Regions from separate parts of the Dactylosporangium sp. CS-047395 genome, predicted to be linked through region 3. Evidence: riboswitches for the same ligand, from Rfam matches in the RefSeq annotation. Region 3 holds a riboswitch; each other region holds the start of a gene.
What was found. A riboswitch is a leader RNA that binds a small molecule or an ion and turns the genes downstream of it on or off. The one in region 3 is predicted to bind cyclic di-AMP.

Region 1 (4,882 bases), 4.2 Mb from region 3:
GCTGCGGGCCGCCCGTGACGCCGGGGTCCGCCGGGTGGTGCTGACCAGCGCGCTGGGCGCCATCGCCTACGGGCACGCGCCGCGCTCGACGCCGTTCACCGAGGAGGACTGGACCGACGTCGAGGCGGACATCGCGCCGTACCAGCGGTCGAAGACCCTCGCGGAGCGGGCCGCCTGGCAATTTATCGCGGAGGAGGGCGGGGCGCTGGAGCTCGCGGCCGTGCACCCCGGCGCGGTCCTCGGGCCGGTGCTCGGCCCCGACGACCCGCCGTCGCTGCGCGTGATCCGCGGCATGCTCACCGGCGCGCTGCCGGCGTGCCCGCCGTTCGGGTCCGGCTGGGTGGACGTACGCGACGTCGCCGACCTGCACCTGCGGGCGATGACCGACCCGGCCGCCGCCGGTGAGCGGTTCCTCGCCGTCGCCGGGCGCAGCCTGCGGGTCGCCGAGGTGGCCCGCATCCTGCGCGAGCGGCTCGGCCCGCGCGCGGCGAAGGTGTCGGCCCGGGAGATGCCGCTGCTGGTGGCCCGGGCGCTGAGCCTGGTCAGCCCGCCGCTGCGCGCGCTGCGCCCGCAGCTCGGCCGGGACTTCGACGCCACCAGCGCCAAGGCCGAGCGGGTGCTGGGCTGGAAGCCCCGCCCGATCGCCGACACGATCGCCGAGACGGCGGAGAGCCTGCTCGCCCACGGCCTGCAGTAAGCTGCCATCAGCGCGTGGGGTGCGCACCGGAATCCGCCGGCAGGCTCGAAGCCAACCTCTCTGGTGACCGCTGCCTGGAGTGAGGTGCCGCCGTGAAGACGCTGCCCGACCATCCCAACCTCGACCATCTGCGCCGGCAGGCCAAGGACCTGCTGGCCGGCCTGCGCGACACCGACCCCGGCGCGACGCTCGCGGGGGCGCAGGCGTCCATCGCCGAGCAGTACGGCTTCGGCGGCTGGGCCGAGCTCAAGTCCGAGGTGGCCCGCCGCCAGGACCACGGCGCCGTGGCCGAGCCGGACCTCGCCCAGGAGCTCGCCGACCGGTTCGGGCTCGGCACCGTGACCGCGCCGATGCGGTCGGTCTCCCGCCCCGACGAGATCGGGCGCCGCTGGTCGCTGGAGACCGACCGGGGCCGGTGGGCGCCGCGGACCGTGGACGACGTCCACCCGCCGACCGACGGCGAGGACAACGCGCGCTTCCAGGAGGCCGCGGCGCTCGCCGGGGTGACGCTACCGGCACCGGTGCGCAGCATCGCCGGCAGCGTGACCGAGACCGTCAAAGGCAAAAGCTGGCGGGTGTACTCCTGGATGCACTCCGGCCCGCCGCTCGCCGCCCCGGTGAGCGCGGCCGTGGCCGGTGCGGTGGGCCGCGTCCTGGCCACGATCCACGGGTTGCGCGTACCGCCGCCGGGGTTGTGCCCGTGGAGCTCGGTGCGGTTCGAGCGGCGGGGCTGGTCCGAGCTGGCGGACCTCGCCGCGGACCAGAGGGCGGGGTGGGCGGCGGAGTTGGCACAGGCAGTACCGACGCTGCGGTATTTGCAAACGCTGGCCGAGGACCGGGCGCCGATCGACGAGCCCGTCCTGTGCCACAACAACCTCACGCCCGGCAACGTCCGCAAGGGCGCGGGCGCGCTGGTCGTCACCGGGTGGGAGCATGCGGCCGGGTTGCCGCCGGCCTGGGAGCTGAGCTCCGCACTGGTCAACTGGACGGTGCAGCCCGGCGCCGGGATCAACGTCGCCGCGGCGCGGGCGCTGCTCGACGGCTATCGGGCCCGCGCGAGTGCCGTTCCAAGACTTTCTTTCCGCGGTACCGCGACCGCGCTGCAGAACTACGTCGCCGGCCAGATCGACCTGGCGCTGACCGCGACCGGCGACGAGGACGTGCGGTTCGCCAAGCGCAACGTCCGGCACCTGCTCACCCACCTGCCGTCGCGCGCGACGTTCGACGAGCTGTCGGCGCTGGGAGGCGACCGCCGGTGGCCGCCTCCCACACCGGTGGTTCAGGCCACGTAGCCGCGCTTGGCGGCCCAGTTGGCCAGGGCGTCCGTCGACATCCAGTAGGTGCGCGGGCCGAACATCCCCGACGGGTCGGCGATGAGCACGGAACGGCCGTGGTCGCGGTACCCGACGAGCGAGATGTAGTGTCCGCCGGAGAACTCGTGGTACGTGCCGGACTCGTCCGTGGCGCCGCCGACGATGTTGGCGACCAGGGCCCGGCCGGTGCTCAACGCGCGGACCGCGTCGTACTGCAGCTCCCGCGCCTCGCCGGCCGAGGCCCGCTGCCCGTTGATGAAGCGGGCCTCGTAGACCGGCTTGCCGAGCACGCTGTTCATGGCCCGCGTCACGTCGGCGACCGAGTTGGTGCCGTTGACCGTGGTGCCGAGCCGATGCGCCACGTCGTCCTGCGACAGGTCGGCGCCGACCGACGTCAGCGCGATCCGGGTCGATGCCGGGCCGCAGTAGTAGAAGTTGGGCTGAAACTGGAAGTCGAAGTTGACCGTGTTCGCGGCGGGCGCGGTGTCGAGCAGATCCGGGGCCGGCGCCGTCGCCTTGGGTTGGGCGGGCGGCGTGGCGGTGCTCAGCGCGGCGGTACCCACCGGGTGGGCCTCGGCGGCCGGCTTGCCGCCCGCGTTGAACAACGCCGCGGTGGCCACGGAGACCACCATCAGCGAGGCCGCCCCGAGTACTGCCGGAACGGGCCGGCGCAGGGCTTTCCCACGCGCTTTTTCGAGCGCTTTTTCGCGCATCGCGTGGGCCGGCCGGTGGAACAGCGCGGTGAAGCGTTGGTGCATCAAGGCTCCTTCCGATACCGCCTACCGGGTTAGCTGACGGATTCGGACGGGAAGCACGCCCTACCACGACCTCCACTGACGGGAGGCCGACGGATTCACCCCGGACTACCTGGTTCCCCGGCTCGCAACGATCGCGACTCGACGGGCCCACACCGGCGCCATGTGGCAATGGCAAACGACCAGCACGGGCATGTGGACGTTACCGAGCGGTACATCCAGCGGCCCACCCCGCAGGCCCCACCCCACAGGTCGTACAAATGCGTCACAACCCCGTGCGATCGCTGCTCCGCCCGTCCTCGACCCGCCGGCTACGGTAGATGTCACCCCGACCCGCCTCGGCCCGCCACGGCCGCGCATGCCGCAACGCGATGCGAAACTCCGCCGCGTCGCGATCGAGCACCACGGCGGCCACCTGCCCGGGCCCGGCGACCTCGGCCAGCTCGCTCCCGTCCGGCCCGAAGATCGTCGAACGCATGAGCCCCGCACACTGCGCCGGCACCGAGAGGCTGAGCCAGTAATTCTGGATCGCGGCGTGCGCCTGCGCCCGACCCCATGACCACCCAGATCCTGAGCTGGGCGGCGAGGGCGGCGATCTCCTCGATTTCTTCGCGGACGGCGGGCCAGTCGACGTCGCTCCAGTCGGCGACCTGTTCCTTGGCGTAGCCGGAGAGAAAGCCCTCGGGAAACTGGACCAGGCGCACGTTATCGGCGGCGGCCACCCGCATCAGCTCACGCGCGGAGCGGCCGTTCTCGCGCGGGTCAACGGCACCGGCGGGCTGGGTGCTGGCGATCCTCAACGTCATCCCGGCATTCTGCTAGGCCGCGGGCGGCAGGAGTGCGACCGTCGGGTCGCCGAGCAGGACCGTGGCGGTGCGGTCCAGGCCCGTCACCTTGTGGTACAGCGCCATGTCCAGCGCCTCGTCCTGCTCCGGACCGGGCGGCAGTTCGTTGTAGCGCTTGACCGCCTTCTCCGTGAAGTACTGCAACCCGTTGACGGTCCCGTGCACCCAGTGCAGCGCGTAGCCGGCGGGGCGCCCGGCGCACAGTTCTTCGTACAGCGTGCGGCGCAGGTCTTCGGTGAGGCGCTGGCGGGTGGCCGGGAACCGCAGCGTCCAGTCGAACGTCGGCTCGACCTGGCCGATGAAGCCGCGGGCCGGGCGGGCCGCGCCGAGCAGGGCGCGGGGCAGCGCGGCCGTGCGGGGGCCGAGCGTGGCGGCGTCGGCGAGGGCGCGGGCGACCATGGAGCCCGGTTCGAAGAGGCCGTCGTACTGGCTGGGCCCGTCGCTGCCGGCCGAGCAGCAGGCGTGCGCGTACCAGATCGCGCCGTCGGGTTGCCAGTCGCGCAGCAGCCGTGCCAGGTCAAGGGGGCGGCCGGTGGCGTCGACGGGCAGGCCGAGCCGGTCGGCGTCAACCGGGGGCGGGGTCACCCCGTGGCTGGTGGTGACGATGAGCGCGGGCCGCTGCCGCTCCAGTGCGGCGATCAGCGCGGCGCCGTCGGCCGGCTCGGTGCGCCCGTCGATGAAGCAGGTCCGGGGCATGTCCTTGTCACCGCGGAGCTTCCCGGCGAGCGGCTCGCCGATCGCGTCGCGCATGAGAGCGGTGATGCTCGAGCCGTCGTCGACGGACCAGACAACCGGGCTGTCGTACCGTGCCGAGGCCGATTTCCACCCGTCGCGCAGTGCGGTGACGTAGTTGGCGAGCCCGTCCTCGTCGAGATCGAGGCGCCCGACGTTGCGCACGAGATTGAGCGCGTACTGCACGGTCCAGGGGATCTCGCGCGGCGAGGCCGCGATGAGCAGGTACGCCGGAATCTGCCCGGGGCCCGTCCCGGTCGGGCCGGCGATGTGCGGGAGGCGGCGCCCGTCGGCGGTGTAGTCGCGCAGCGTGAAGTCGGCCAGCCGCTTGCCTGTCCGGTAGCGCAGCACCTTCGCGCCCGGGCGGTCGGCGAACAGCTGCCGGATCGGCTCGGGCGCGTCGTCGGGCCGGGCCCGCTGCGCGACGCTGAGCTCCTCGCGCTCGGGCAGCACCAGCCCCCAGCCGAGCCGCTCGTCCTGCCACCGCCACGGGTCGAGACCGGCCGGGGCGAGCATCCGGCCGCGAGCGACCGGCGACAG
Region 2 (4,882 bases), 4.0 Mb from region 3:
CGCGCTCTCGAAGCTCGTCGTCGAGGGCGAAACCGTCGGGGTACTCGTCGACGACCTCGGGATGAAGCCGGCACGGCTCCGGACGGAACTCGCCGGTCCCGAGGTCCACGCCGGGCTGCGGCGGGTCGGTGAGCAGGCCGGCTCCGGTCGCCGCGGTCGGCTGGAACGCGCCGCTGCCTGAGTCCGCACCGTTGGTCGACTTGGAGGCGGGCGGCGGTGGCGTGGCCGCGTCGGGCGATACGGAGGACGAGTTTCGCCAGCGGACCACGGCGATCGGGTCCATGGCCGGCTGGTGGTACGCCGGGCACCACAGCACCTGGCAGAGGTCGGTGCCGTCGGGGAACGGGAGGTGGGGTACGTCTCGGGCGTACAGCTGAAGGACGGGCACCAATGGGATAGCTCGGACCGTCGCGTTTTCGGGGACGCCGACGATCAGGTCCCAGTCGGTGTGGTCCGGGGAGTCGCACAGGGGCCAGGGGTCGTCGCTCGGCCAGAGCAGCGGGCCGCCCAGGGAGCTGTCGTGGGGGCCCACCTCGCCGCGGCGGGGGTGCAGCCGGGTTGCTCGGCGGGACGCGGTGGCCAGTTCGGGGAACGTCGCGGCTACGTCCAGCGGTGGCTCCGGGGTGGTGAGCGCCATGGCCCGCACCGTAGCGCCCGGAGGTTGCTCGTGGCGTTCGCGGGGGTCGGGCGGCAGCAGACGAACAGGAGTGCGGCAGCGGCGGCGGACCGGGCGGCAGCAGACGAACAGGAGTGGGCCAGCGGCGTCGGACCGGGCGGCAGCAGACGAACAGGAGTGCGGCAGCGGCGGCGGACCGGGCGGCAGCAGACGAACAAAAGTGGCCAGCGCGGTCGGGTCGGGCGGCATCAGGCGAACAGGAGTGGGGCAGCGGGATCGACGGTCGTCCCTTAGGGTCACGGGATGACTACAGGGGCTCGGGTCATGCAGGTGTTGTTCATCGTCGGCGGGCTGGCGTGCATTGTGCTGGGGCTGTTCGGGTCGATGGTCGTCGGGGATGCCGAGACCGAGGTGAAGTGGGCCTGTACGCCGGCGCCGCAGTATGGGCGTGAGCAGTGCGATGGGGAGGCGAACAGCGGGGGGACGCACATGCCGTCGCAGTACATTCTCGCGGGGATCGGGCTGGAGATCGCCGCCGCGGCGGTGGCCATCGGGGGGCGGCGCGACCCGGTGGTGCCGGCTGCGGCGTTGCCTGCCGGGTATCCCGTGATGCAATCCGCGCCGCCTCCGTATCCGGCTCGGCCGGTCTCCGGGCCGCCGCCGGGGCAGCCCGGGTGGCCGACCTGATCAAACCCGAGAGGCCGACCTGATGAAACTCGGGCCGCCGACCTCCTGAAACCTGGGTCGCCGACCCGATGAAGACCGGGTAGCCGACCTGACGAAACCTGGGTCGCCGCCGTGATGAAGACCGGGTGGCCGACCTGATGAAAGACCGCGTGGCCGGCCTGATGAGACCTGGGTCGCCGACCTGATGAGAAGGGTCCGGCCAGCAATCGGGTACAACAAGCAGCATGGTCGTTCTGGGAGCCTATTTCCCGGCCTCTAGCGCCGGCGCCTATCCGATCGCGAACATCCCGGCCGGGAAGCTGACGCATCTGTTCTACGCGTTCGCCACCATCGAGCAGGGGCATCTCACGCTGCCCGAAGACGCTCCCGCGCACCTCGAGGACCTGGCCGCGCTCAAGCGGGGTCATCCCAACCTGCGGACGGTCCTGTCGATCGGCGGCTGGGGGGCCGGCGGGTTCTCCGACGCGGCGCTGACGCGGCGGTCGCGAGCCGTGTTCGTCGAAGAGGCACTCGCGCTGGCCGACGGGTTTGACGGGATCGACCTGGATTGGGAGTTTCCCGTGTCCGGCGGGCCGGCCGAGGTCACGCACCGGCCCGAGGACCGGCGCAACGCCACGCTGCTCGCCAAGGATCTTCGAGAGCGGCTCGGCGACGAGTACATCCTCACCGCCGCACTGCCCGCCGGGCGGCTGCAGGCCGCCGGGCCCTACGACCCGGCCGAGAGCTTCGAGATCGCGGAGCTGGCGCGAGTGCTCGATTTCGTGAATCTCATGACGTACGACTTCGGGACCGGGTTCTCGCCCGTCGCGACGCTCAACGCCCCGCTCAACGCCCCGCTCGAAGGGCTCGGGGACGGGAACGATGTCGCCTCGGCGGTCGACTATTACGTGCGGGCCGGGGTCGCGCGGGAGCGGCTGGTGCTCGGGGTGCCGTTCTACGGGCGGGGATTCCTGGTCGACGAGGCCGGCGAGGAGGCGGGGCTGGGGCGGCCTCAGGTCGGTACCATGGAGGCTCCTGAATGGCGCGAGATCAAGCGCTCCTTCCTGACCGATCCGGCCTGGGAGCGGCACCGGCATCCCGTCGCGCGGTCGCCGTGGCTTTACCACCGGGGTCGGCGGGCGTTCGTGAGTTATGAGGACGCCGTGTCGATCGAGGAGCGGGCGGCGTTCGCGGCGCGGGAGGGGCTCGCGGGGGCGTTCACGTGGCAGCTGGCCGCCGATGATGACGAGCACAGCCTGCTCGCGGCCATGGTGCGGCCGTTCGGCGGGGATCTTTGAGTCTGCGTTAAGTGTTGCTTAGATCGAGGCCACGGCATTCCGCTGCCGAGATGTTCTCGTTACGTTTGGTGCAGCTCGACCGGTCCTCGTCGCTCAATCGGGCGGCCCGGGCGGGCGCCGCCGAGTCGAACGCCGGGCCTGGTCACAGGCTTGGCGCGGGAGCCGGGGAACCAGTTGGGCGGGCCTTGCCGGCCGCCCGTGGGGTGAATCCGCGCGAGCGGTAGGGCGCACCTTCTTTCCGCCCGAACCCGTCAGCTAACCCGGTAGGCGGTCCGGAAGAAGGACGCTGTCGTGTTCATCGGACGTACGGCGCTGCGAGCGTGGCTCATCGGGCTGACGGTCGCGGCCGTGGTCGCTCCGGCGTGTGCCGCACACGCCGACCCGACGCACGAGGAGATCCAGGCCCAGATCGACAAGGGCAACCGGGACCTCGAGCTCATCGTCGAGGACTACAACAAGATCAATGGTGATCTGGAGGCGACCCAGGCCTCGATCACCAAGCTGGAGCAGGACCTGCAGCCGCTGCAGGCGAGCATGGACGCGGCCCGCAAGGGCGCCGACCAGGTCGCGGTCAACGCGTACAAGAGCGGCGGCAGCCTGGGCACGTGGTCGCTCATGCTGGGCGCCCAGTCCACCGACGGGTTCTTCGACCGGGTCGGGACGCTGGAGCAGATCTCGCGCAACCAGCAGGCGGACATCGCCACCTTCACCGCGGCCAAGAACGGCTTCGACACCGAGAAGCAGCGGCTCAACGAGCAGCTCGCGGCGCAGAGCCGGCAGAAGACCGACATCGAGGCGCGGCGCAAGCAGATCGAGGGCAACATCGCCAAGCTCGACGACATGCAGAAGAAGGCCGACGAGGCGGCCGCGAAGGCCGCGGCGGCCGGCAAGGCCAAGACGACGAAGACCACCACGACGTCGAACCCGGGACCGCCGCCGGCCGTCTCCGGTGCCGCCGGCAAGGCCGTGAACTACGCGTGGGCGCAGCTGGGCAAGAAGTACGTCTTCGGCGCCGCCGGCCCGAACACGTTCGACTGCTCGGGGCTGACCATGATGGCCTGGAAGGCGGCGGGCGTGACGCTGCCGCACAACGCCGCACAGCAGTGGGGCAAGGTCAAGCACATCACGCGCAGTCAGCTCGCCCCCGGTGACCTGGTCTTCTACAACGGGCTGGGGCACGTCGGGATCTACATCGGCAACAACCAGATCATCCACGCGCCGAACAGCCGGACCGTGGTGAAGGTGGCGCCGATCGACATCGACTCCCTGTACGGCTACGGGCGGATCTAAACCGCCAGCCAAAAGAGAGCGTCAGCGGAGTTCGCCCGGGAGCAGGCTGAAGACCAGCGTGTCGCGGCGCCCGTCCTTGAACCGGATGTGCGAGCGCAGCCGCCCCTCCCGGACGAACCCGCAGTGTTCCGCCACCCGCGCCGAGGCGAGATTGTCGGGATCACAGGTCAATTCCAGCCGGTGTACTCCCAGTGCCCCGAACCCCCACCCCGCCAGCAGCCGCAGCGACCGGGTGGCGACGCCGCGCCCGCGCGACCAGGGCGCGACCCAGTAGCCGATCGACGCGCGGGACTGGCCGGGGTCGACGTCGTACACGGACGCGGCGCCCCAGACGCGGGCGCGGTCGGCGGGGTCGGCGACGGCCAGGTTGAGCGACGTTCCGGCGAGGCGGTCGCGCTCGTTCTGCACCGTCGCGGCGGCCACCTCGGCCTCGGTGATCGGCTCGATGCCAGCCCACGAGAAGCGCTGGCAGAGCTCGTCGGAGAACGCGGCGTACCGTTGCGGCGTGTCCTGTTCCTGCCAGGGCCGCAGCAGGACCGTGCCGTCGGTGAGCTCGGGGTCGGGGAACGGCAGGGCGGACCGCTGCGGGTCGTCGGGCACGGCTATTCGGGCCGGCCGCGGTAGGTGCCGGTCTCGTCGACGGCCTCGGCGAAGTCGGCGAAGTCCATGTTGGCGATGCTCAGGTTCGACGCGACCTCGGCGAAGGCGCCCGGCAGCACCCGGAAGGAGCGGCCCGGCTCGTCGGCCAGGTCGACGGCGAGCAGCGGGTGCTCGTCGTCGGTCATGCTGGTCTCGTCGGCGAGGAAGAGCTCGTAGACCTTGTCGTCCTCGTCGGCGCCGTCGTCGATGTCGATGAGGTCGGCGATGGTGGCCCCGTCGTACGCGGGGTCGCCGATGTACGTCGCGTGGTCCTCGCCGAAGAGCGCCTGCAGCTCGGTCCAGGCGTCATCGTCGCTGAAGTCGACCCGCACCACGAGGGCGGTGAGATCGCGGGGCTGGGGCAGCGCCGTCA
Region 3 (4,882 bases):
CCCCGGAGTACAAAGGGTGATGTGCGGCAACCAACCCTGTTCCTGACCGTCGGACTCCCATGCACCGGCAAGACCACCGCCGCCCGACGCATCGAGACCGAACAGCAGGCCCTCCGCCTCACCAAGGACGAGTGGGTGAAGGCGCTGTACGGCGCCGAGAACCCACCGTCGGCCCAGGACGTGATCGAGGGCCGGCTCATCCAGATCGCCCTGCGCACCCTGCAGCTCGGCACCAACGTGGTCCTGGACTACGGCCTGTGGAGCCGCGACGAACGCTCCGCCCTACGCCAGGCTGCAGCAGACCAGGGCGCGGCCGTGCGGATGCGCTACTTCGAGCTCCCGTTCGCCGAGCAACGCCGCCGCGTCGACCGGCGCCAGGCCGAGGCGCCCGACACGACCTGGCCCATGTCCGACGAGGAACTCACCTCGTGGGCGGCCCGCTTCGAAATCCCCACCCCGGGCGAACTCGACGGCAGCGAGCCGATCGACGCCCCACCGCCCGGATTCGCCACCTGGAACGACTGGCGCACCCACCGCTGGCCCCCGTCGATCGCCTGACAGCTATCGAGTCCGCCGCCCGCGCTATGCGTTGCCGCTCCTCAGGCGGCCGCCTCCGGGTGCCGCTCCAGCCACTCCGCGACCGCCAGCCGAATGATGCCCGAACGCCCGGCCCGGTCTCGCCCGGCCGCCTGGTCGAGCTTCGCGACCATGTCGCCGGGCATCTTGACCGTGACGACCTTCTCGACCGGTGCGCCCTTCGCGTCAACCTGAACGAAGGCGGTGGCGCTCCCGCGCTCTCCGGAGGCGATCAGGTCACCCAAGTCGTTGTTGGTGAACCAGTCGGCGATCTCGTCCGGGGTCATCGCCTTGAAGTCGGGCATTGCCATCATTGCGCTCCCATCCGCCTGCTCCATTGGCCGATCTCTTTGGGCTCGGCAAGCCGAGCCCGCAACACCACCCAGACGAACGAGTCATCCCGCCGGTGCAACAGCACCGCAACGAGGCCCGGCCCGGCGGGCGCCAGCACTGCCAGCATCAGTTCGGTCAGCCTGCTCTGCAACGAACGCTCGCCGGCGCACTCGAGCACCTCAGCCACGTCCGCAACGGTCAACCCATCCCGGAGCACCGCAGCGGGCCGCTCCCCAGGCTGCGGCATTCGCCACTGAATCTCCTTCACGGCTGGTTGTACTACCGGTAATACCTAGACTACCGCAACCGGGGCTAGCGCTGTCAGTAGGGTTGACCAGGCAATATGTGCCAGCAACATGGAGCGAGCAAGTGGATGCAGGCCAGCCGTCGAAGGTCCCGCATGCAAGTCGGCGAGACCCACAGCGCTTCCCCCGCCCAGCCCCGCGCGGCCTGACGCTGACGGCGCAGACCGGGAGGGGGTTCGGGTGGAGGCGAAGCCTCCCCCGGCATTCCGGAAACACAGTGGGCCGCCAGGGACTCGAACCCTGAACCTACGGATTAAAAGTCCGCAGCTCTGCCATTGAGCTAGCAGCCCGCGCCCAACAGGGTACCCTGTCCCGCCACGCCGACTCGCGCGTGTTTCCCCGAGACATGCGGCGGCGGCCCCCACACCCCAGGGAGGCCGCCGCCTGGAAAGCTGAACGAAAGGCAGATCAGCAGGACAAGGAGCCCGAACCCACGCCGGTGCCCAGGATGCCCACGAAGCGCTGGTAAGCGGCCACGCGGCTCTGGACCTGGGCCGGGTTGCGGCCGCCGCACTCCAGGCTGCCGTTGATGCTGCGGATGGTCTCGCCGAAGCCGGCGCCGTTGACCATGGCGTTGTGCGGGGTCATGGTGCCGGGGCCGCTCTGGGTGTTCCAGTACCAGAGGGCGGTCTTCCAGGCCACGGCGGAATCGGTCTGGACGAGGTTCGGGTTGTGCAGCAGGTCGATGCCCAGCGCGTCACCCGCGGCCTTGTAGTTGAAGTTCCACGACAGCTGGATGGGCCCGCGGCCGTAGTACGACGCCTGGCCGGCCGGGCAGCCGTAGGACTGGCTCGTGTCGCAGTAGTGGGGGTAGTTGGCGGTGTTCTGCTCCACGACGTAGACCAGGCCGCCGGTCTCGTGGTTGACGTTGGCCAGGAACGCCGCGGCCTCCTGCTTGCGCTGGTCGTCCGAGCCGGTCCTGGCGAAGCCGGGGTATGCCGAGAGCGCCGCCACCAGGCCCGAGTACGTGTAGAACGAGTTCCGGCCCGGGAACATCTGGTTGAACTGCGCCTCGCTCACCACGAAGGAGCCGGTGGACGGAGGGGGAGGCGTCGTAGACCCACTGCCTGAGCAGGTGTACGGGTCCCAGTACCAGGTGGAGATGACGGGGCTGTAGCCCGGGTTCTCGTGCTCGGCGATGTAGAACTTGCCGTCCGTGAACTTGACGATGTCGCCGGTCACGTAGTTGCGGCCCTGGACCCAGGCCGGGAAGCTGCAGCCGCCCGCGGCGCCCGTCTGGGTCGGGGGCTGGGGCGAGGAGCCGCCGCACGAGCCCTGGTCCTGCCATACGCCGGTGTTGCCGGGCGGGGCCTCGTTCTGGGTCCACCACTTGGCGAGGTAGTTGTGGCCATTGCGGGAGACCGTGGCGCCCCCGGTGTACACCGCTGTGGCGGACCATGCGGGTGAGCAGGAGGCGGCCGACGCGGGCAGCATGTTGAAGACCGCGACCACCCCGCCCACCAGGGTCACCGCGGCGAGCATGGCCAGCACCCGCACTCTCGACACCGTCGATCAACTCCTTCGCACGTCGTCTGACCGGCCCATGGGACCAGCCCGCGACGCGGAGGAGAGGGAACGTCATCGTTTTATGAAGAATATTTACGGTTGCCTTGAGACACGTCCGGACGGAGTGATCTGCGCCACTGTCCGCAAGGTCGAGAGGATCTCCGGACAAACGGTGCGGTGCGCGAAAGAGGCACCCTGGGTACAGTGACCCACGGTCACGTCCATGCGGGCACCGCCCCCGGTGCCGGGCGTGGCTGCCGCCCAATCGCCACCCGTGGCGAGCCGGGGACCCACCGTAACGTTGGGGTGAATCCAACCCTCTCCCGGGAGGGTGGTAGGGGTCGTTCCGTCCCGAACCCGTCAGCTAACTCGGTCGGCGGCCGACGGAAGGAACAACGAACCAGATGTCATCGCGACATCCCTACCGGCGTGTAATCGTAGCGCTACTGGCGGCATTCGTGCTCGGGGGGCTCGCCGCCACGCCCGCCGCGGCCGAGCCGGGCGGGGACACCGGCGACGAGGGTTCCGCCGCGAACCCGACCCTCGGGTCAGTGCTCGAGGACAGCACCCGCGCCTGGTCCGAGGCCAAGGAGAAGTTCGACGCCTCGGTCAAGCGCCAGGGCGAGCTCACCGCGCAGCTGCAGAAGACCGAGGCCCAGCTGGCCACGGTCCAGGAGCAGGTGGCCGCGATCGCCGTCGCGGCGTACCGCACCGGGCCCCTCACCACGTTCGCCGCGCTGATGGACTCGGGCAGCCCGGACAGCTTCGCCGAGCGGGCCGGGTCGATCAACCAGATCGCCCACCACAACGACAACCTGCTGCACGAGCTCAAGCAGCTCAAGGAGAGCCAGGCCGCGCAGAAGAAGGCGCTCGAGGACGAGGTCGCCGCGCAGCAGCAGCAGGTCCAGACCATGGAACAGAAGAAGAAGGACGCGGAGAACGCCCTGAAGCTGGCCGGCGGGCCGAGCAAGGGCTTCGTCTCCGCGAACCTGCCCACCGCCGAGGCCGTCCCGCGCACGGCCAGCGGGGGGCTGCCGAAGGAGTCGTGCAACGTCAACGACCCCACGACCACCGGCTGCATCACCCCGCGCATGCTCCACGCCATGCAGCAGGCGCAGAAGGACGGCTTCAAGCGGTTCGTCTCCTGCTTCCGGCCGAGCGGGCCGTACGAGCATCCCAAGGGACGCGCGTGTGACTTCTCGGTGCAGACGAAGTCCGGATTCGGCGGGGTCGCCTCCGGTGGTGACTTCGTCTACGGCAGCACGCTGGCCGCGTACTTCGTCAAGAACGCCCAGCAACTCGGCGTGATGTACGTGATCTGGTTCAAGGAGATCTGGACACCCGCGGTCGGCTGGCACCATTACAGCGGCGTCGCCGGTGATCCCTCCAGTGATCACACGAACCACGTGCACCTCTCGATTCTCTAAAAAGCCTCACAAATGCGAGTGGCCGGCCGATGGGGGAACCGTCGACCGGCCGTTTCGCGCATAGGGGTAGTGCAGTGAAGTACCGTCTCGTGACCCGCAGCGACTTCGACGGACTGGTCTGCGCGGTGCTGCTGCGCCATCTCGACCTCATCGGCGACATCACGTTCGTGCACCCCAAGGACGTGCAGGACGGCCAGGTCGAGGTCGGGCCGACGGACATTCTCACCAACCTGCCGTACGCGCCGGGTGCCCATCTGGTCTTCGACCACCATCACTCGGAGACGCTGCGGGCCGCCCGGAACAACCAGGGCCAGGCGACCAATCACGTCATCGACGCGGATGCCCCGTCGGCGGCCCGGGTGATCTACGACCACTTCGGCGGGGCCGAGCGATTCCCGCACGTCTCCGACGAGTTGATGGAGGCGGTGGACCGGGCGGACTCGGCGCAGTACGACATCACCGAGATCCTGCAGCCGACCGGCTGGACGCTGCTGAACTTCCTCATGGACAGCCGCACCGGGCTGGGCCGTTTCCGGCAGTTCCGGATCTCCAACTACCAGCTCATGATGCAGCTCATCGACGCCTGCATCGACCACCAGGACGTCGAGGAGATCCTCGCCCTGCCCGACGTGGCCGAGCGCGCCGAGCTGTTCCGGGAGCAGCAGGACCTGTTCGTCGAGCAGTTGCGCCGGGTGTCGAGCATGCACGGCGACGTCGTCGTGGTCGACCTGCGCG
Region 4 (4,882 bases), 1.5 Mb from region 3:
GTAAGCGACCCGACGCGGATCATGCCCGATGTGCGACCACGAACAGGCGCGGGAAGGGCAGGAGCGTGCCGAACGGCTCGTGGGGGTACAACTGCCGCAGTTCGTTCTTGACGTCGGCGGTGAACTCCTCGAGGTCGCTCCCGGACAGCGCGTCGAGGTAGGGCCGCAGGCCGGTGCCCTTGAACCACTCGAAGACCGGATCGTCGCCCGGCAGCACGTGGTAGTAGGTCGTCTGCCACGCGTCGACGGTGAGACCGGCCGCGGACAGTAACCGTACGTATTCGGCCGCGTCGAGCACGGGGCTGGCCGAGCGCGGCCCGGTGGCGCCCAGCGCACCGGACAGCAGCGGCGCCCACCGCTCCCGCCCGGCCACGCCGGCCAGGCCCGGGTCGAAGGTCGCGACCGGCACCTGGAAGGCGAGCGTCCCGCCGTCGTCCAGGGCGGCCGCCCAGAGCGGCAGGAGCGTCTCGTGGTCGTCGACCCACTGCAGGGAGGCGTTGGCCACGATGACGTCCAGGGAGCCGCGCTGGGGCCGCCACTGGGCCGCGTCGGCGAGCTGGAAGGTCACCTGGCCGGTCCGGTGCTCGTCGGCCGCCGCGATCATCGACGGCGAGGAGTCCAGGCCCAGGATCGCCGCGTCGGGCCAGCGCTCGGCGAGCGTGGCGGTCATCGTCCCGGGCCCGCATCCGAGGTCGACGACGGCGACCGCGGACGTGGTGGGGATGCGGGCGACGAGCTCGCGGAACGGCCGGGCGCGCTCCTCGGCGAAGCGCTCGTACTGCTGCGGGTCCCAGGAGGCCATGCCCCCAATGATGAAGGCCCGCGGATCGCACTCGATCCGCGGGCCCTCGGGGAAAACCTCGGTCAGCCCTTGACGCGGCCGTACCCGTAGAGGCTGTCGACCGTGATCGGCGCGTATCGCACCACGTCGCCGGTGTGGGGCGCGTGGATGATCGTGTTGTTGCCGACGTAGATGCCGACGTGCCCGAGTCCGTTGTAGAAGACGAGATCGCCCGGCTGGAGCTGCGACTTGTCCTTGAACTGCTGGACTTTGCCGCTGTACCACTGGTCCTTGGCGTTGTGCGGCAGGCTCACGCCGGCGTACGCCCACGCCGCCATGGTCAGGCCGGAGCAGTCGAAGGCGTCGGGCCCGGCGGCGGAGAACTTGTAGGGCTTGTTGAGCTTGCTCTTGGCGTATTCCACCGCGGCGCCGGCCTTGCCGGAGACCGACGGCAGCGGGCCTGGGTTGTAGTTCGCCCCGGTGACCTTGGTGCTGCCGGCGTTCTTGGCCTTCTTCTGCAGGTCGGTGAGCTTCTTGACGTCGCCCTCGATCTGCTTGCGCTTGTTCTCGAAGTCGGCCTTCTGCGTGTTCTGGGCCGCGATCGTCTTGTCGAGCTCAGTCTTGGCCGACTTGTACTGCTCGATGGCCTTCTGCTGCTGGCGCGTGATCTGCTGCAGCATCGACATCTGGTCGACCAGCGAGCCCGACGACGTCGCATTCAGCATGGCGTTGAGATTGCGCATCTTGCCGTTGGTCTTGAACGACTCGATCGCGATGGCCTGGACGCCCGCGCTGGAGTCGGCCACGTGCTTCTCGAGGTCCGCGGCCTTGGCCTGCGCATCGGCCATGTCGATGTTGAGCTTGTTGTAGTTCTCGATCGTGGCCTCGAGGTCTTTGTTCTGCTTGTCGAGCTGGGCCTCGATCTCGGTCAGCGACGGGTCGGCGTGTGCGACCGAGGCGGGTGCGAGCACCGCGAGCGAGATGAACCCGATCGCCAGAGTCCGCAGCACCGACCGGCGGGCACGATGTCCAGTGGACAAGGGAAGACCCTTCTGCACCTACCGCCTACCGGGTTAGCTGACGGGTTCGGGCGGGAAGAGACAGCGCCCTACCGCGGCGTCGCGGATTCACCCCACGAAGTGGGTCCCCGGTTCGATGTGCGCGCCCGGAGGGGTGGGCTCGCACGGCGTCGATTCGGCGGCGCTTGCCCGGCGCCATCCGGGGTGGACGGCGGACTGCCGAGCAGGCCAGCGCCTAACTTAACGTGATCACCGGCCGGGCGGAAGGCGCGCGCCCCGCTCGATATCTAATGTTCCGAATGTCCGGATTACTGCCGGTTGGAGCCTCGTGCCAGACCGTGACTTTGGTGCCGGACGGTTACGAATTCGGGACTTGATTTTGTACAGAGGCACGGTTAAATACACGTAACTTCATACACCGACGGTGCAAATAGTTCCGGGGGTCCGCACGTGCTACGGGTCCAGAACCTCGAAGTGGTCTACGACGATGTGATGCTGGTCTTACGGGGCGTCAGCCTCGCCGTCCCGGAAGGTCGGATCGTCGCCCTCCTCGGGGCGAACGGTGCCGGGAAGACCACCCTGCTGCGGGCGCTGTCCGGGCTGCTCGGCGTGCACGACGGCGCCGTCACCCGCGGATCGGTGACCCTCGGCGACCGCCCGATCCACCGGCTGCGGCCCGCCGCCGTGGTGCGCCGGGGGATCAGCCAGGTCATGGAGGGCCGGCGCACGTTCGCCGAACTGACGGTCGAGGAGAACCTGCGCCTCGGCGCCCACACCCGCCGGCGCGGGGTGGCCGAGGCCATGGAGCGCATGTACACGCTGTTCCCCGTCCTCAAGGAGCGGCGCGGCTCGATCGCGGGGTACCTGTCGGGGGGCGAGCAGCAGATGCTCGCGATGGGCCGGGCGCTCATGTCCGACCCGTCCTACCTGCTGCTCGACGAGCCGAGCCTGGGCCTGGCCCCGCGCATGGTCGAGCAGGTGCGCGACCTGATCGTCGAGATCAACAAGGCCGGGACGGCGGTCCTGCTGGTCGAGCAGAACGCGACCATGGCGCTGTCGGTGGCCGAGCACGGCTACGTGCTGGAGAACGGCAAGGTCGTGCTGGACAAGCCGGCCGCCGAGCTGCTCGCCGACGACGACATCCGCGAGTTCTACCTCGGCTCGCACGCCGCACACTCCTTCCGCGACGTGAAGCACTACAAGCGCCGGAAGCGGTGGTTGTCGTGAGCGATGTCCTGCGCTTCTCCGACGTGAAGCTGAGCTTCGCCGGGGTCAAGGCGATCGACGGGGTCGACTTCACGGTCGGGGCCGACGAGCTGTTCGCGGTGATCGGCCCCAACGGCGCCGGCAAGACGTCCATCTTCAACGTCATTTCCGGGGTGTACCGCCCGCAACAGGGCCGCGTCCTGCTCGACGACGTCGACATCACCGGACTGCGGCCGGACAAGGTGGCCCGGCTGGGGGTGGCGCGGACGTTCCAGAACGTCGAGCTGTTCCGCCAGCTCACCGTCATCGAAAACCTGATGCTCGGCCGGCACCACCACATGCGCTACGGCACGCTCGCCGCCATCGCCTGGCTCGGCCGGGCCCGGCGCGAGGAGCTGCAGAACCGGGCCCGGGTCGAGGAGATCGTCGACTTCCTCGAACTGGCCCAGTGGCGCCGGATGCCGGTCGGCCTGCTGCCCTACGGCGTGCAGAAGCGGGTCGAGCTCGGCCGCGCCCTGGCCATGGAGCCGCGGCTGCTGCTGCTCGACGAGCCGGTGGCCGGCATGAACCTCGAGGAGACCGAGGACATGGCGCGGTACATCCTCGACATCCGCGAGGAGCTGGGCATCCCGATGATCCTCGTCGAGCACGACATGGGCCTGGTCATGGACCTCGCCGACCGGGTGCTGGTGGTCGACTTCGGCGTGCCGGTCGCGTGCGGCACGCCCGGCGAGGTCCAGCAGAACCCGGACGTGATCCGCGCCTACCTGGGCGAGACGGGCGTAGCCGAGGGGATGACCGCATGACCATCGCCACGCTCGTGCGCGACCGGGCCATCCAGACCCCCGACGCCGTCGCGATGCGGGAGAAGCACCGGGGCATCTGGCGGGAGATCACCTGGCGGCAGTACTGGGACACCGCCCAGTCCGTCGCGCACGCCCTGCGCGACCTCGGCGTCGGACCCGGCGACCGGGTCGCGATCCTCTCCGAGAACCGGCCCGAGTGGCTGTTCGCCGACGTCGCCACGGTGGCGCTGCGGGCCGCGACCGTCGGGCTCTACCCGACCAGCCCGGCCGGCGACATCGGCTACCTGCTGGCCCACTCCGGCGCGAAGGTGCTCATCGCCGAGGACCAGGAGCAGGTGGACAAGGCCCTGGCGGTGCTGGGGGACTGCCCGCAACTGCGGCGGATCGTGTACCTGGATCCCAAGGGCATTCGCAACCGGTACCAACACGAAGCCCTTCTGTCCTTCGACGAGATGCTCGTGGAGGCCGATCACGGCGACCGGCCCGAACTGGGGCTGGCCGAGGAGCCGGAGGACCTGGCGGCGCTCGTCTACACCTCCGGCACGACCGGGCGGCCCAAGGGCGCGATGCTCACGGTGTCCAATGTGGACTTCGCCATCGGGGTGCTGTGCGGCGACGGCGGGCTCACCGATCCGCCGCCGGGCCCGCGCGACTCGGCGCTGTCGTACCTGCCGCTGTGCCACGTGGCCGAGCGCGTCTTCACCGTCTGGCTGGGTGCGGCCAGCGGCGTGGTCGTGCACTTCGGCGAGTCGATCGCCACGGTGCAGGCCGATCTGCGTGAGGTACAACCGACGATCCTGTTCGGCGTCCCGCGCATCTGGGAGAAGATGCTGGCCGGCGTCACCACGCGGCTGGCCGGCGCCTCGCGGCTCAAACGCGCGAACGGCCGGCTGTGGCTGCGGGTCGCCGACGGCATCGGGGCCACCCTCGCGGCCAACGGCGGCCGGCACACCCTCGGCAGCCGGCTGCGCTACGCGCTGGGCTGGCTGTGCTGCTACCGCGCGCTGCGGGAGCGGATCGGGCTGCGGCACGTGCGCTACGCGGCCAGCGGGGCGGCCCCGGTCGCGCCC

Region 1: another riboswitch for cyclic di-AMP. It lies ahead of ACQP00_RS31995 (C39 family peptidase); the one in region 3 lies ahead of ACQP00_RS51430 (coiled-coil domain-containing protein).
Region 2: another riboswitch for cyclic di-AMP. It lies ahead of ACQP00_RS33060 (NlpC/P60 family protein); the one in region 3 lies ahead of ACQP00_RS51430 (coiled-coil domain-containing protein).
Region 4: another riboswitch for cyclic di-AMP. It lies ahead of ACQP00_RS05620 (NlpC/P60 family protein); the one in region 3 lies ahead of ACQP00_RS51430 (coiled-coil domain-containing protein).

What each region holds. Positions count from the first base shown of each region.
Region 1 covers NZ_CP192015.1:6,803,432-6,808,313, forward strand. The annotation lists gene ACQP00_RS31985 (SDR family oxidoreductase) at 1-697, shown strand, start outside; gene ACQP00_RS31990 (phosphotransferase family protein) at 790-1,989, shown strand; gene ACQP00_RS31995 (C39 family peptidase) at 1,977-2,768, opposite strand; cyclic di-AMP (ydaO/yuaA leader) riboswitch at 2,772-2,922, opposite strand; gene ACQP00_RS32000 (nitrilase-related carbon-nitrogen hydrolase) at 3,089-3,571, opposite strand; gene ACQP00_RS32005 (hypothetical protein) at 3,584-4,882, opposite strand, start outside.
Region 2 covers NZ_CP192015.1:7,015,164-7,020,045, forward strand. The annotation lists gene ACQP00_RS33045 (hypothetical protein) at 1-637, opposite strand, end outside; gene ACQP00_RS33050 (hypothetical protein) at 941-1,303, shown strand; gene ACQP00_RS33055 (glycoside hydrolase family 18 protein) at 1,528-2,580, shown strand; cyclic di-AMP (ydaO/yuaA leader) riboswitch at 2,701-2,864, shown strand; gene ACQP00_RS33060 (NlpC/P60 family protein) at 2,872-3,870, shown strand; gene ACQP00_RS33065 (GNAT family N-acetyltransferase) at 3,892-4,470, opposite strand; gene ACQP00_RS33070 (DUF6924 domain-containing protein) at 4,473-4,882, opposite strand, start outside.
Region 3 covers NZ_CP192015.1:11,021,256-11,026,137, reverse strand. The annotation lists gene ACQP00_RS51455 (AAA family ATPase) at 22-558, shown strand; gene ACQP00_RS51450 (ribbon-helix-helix protein, CopG family) at 600-914, opposite strand; gene ACQP00_RS51445 (hypothetical protein) at 887-1,096, opposite strand; tRNA gene ACQP00_RS51440 (tRNA-Lys) at 1,433-1,504, opposite strand; gene ACQP00_RS51435 (glycoside hydrolase family 19 protein) at 1,623-2,720, opposite strand; cyclic di-AMP (ydaO/yuaA leader) riboswitch at 2,969-3,115, shown strand; gene ACQP00_RS51430 (coiled-coil domain-containing protein) at 3,179-4,147, shown strand; gene ACQP00_RS51425 (exopolyphosphatase) at 4,222-4,882, shown strand, end outside.
Region 4 covers NZ_CP192015.1:1,217,269-1,222,150, forward strand. The annotation lists gene ACQP00_RS05615 (methyltransferase domain-containing protein) at 20-802, opposite strand; gene ACQP00_RS05620 (NlpC/P60 family protein) at 865-1,791, opposite strand; cyclic di-AMP (ydaO/yuaA leader) riboswitch at 1,832-1,981, opposite strand; gene ACQP00_RS05625 (ABC transporter ATP-binding protein) at 2,293-3,027, shown strand; gene ACQP00_RS05630 (ABC transporter ATP-binding protein) at 3,024-3,812, shown strand; gene ACQP00_RS05635 (AMP-dependent synthetase/ligase) at 3,809-4,882, shown strand, end outside.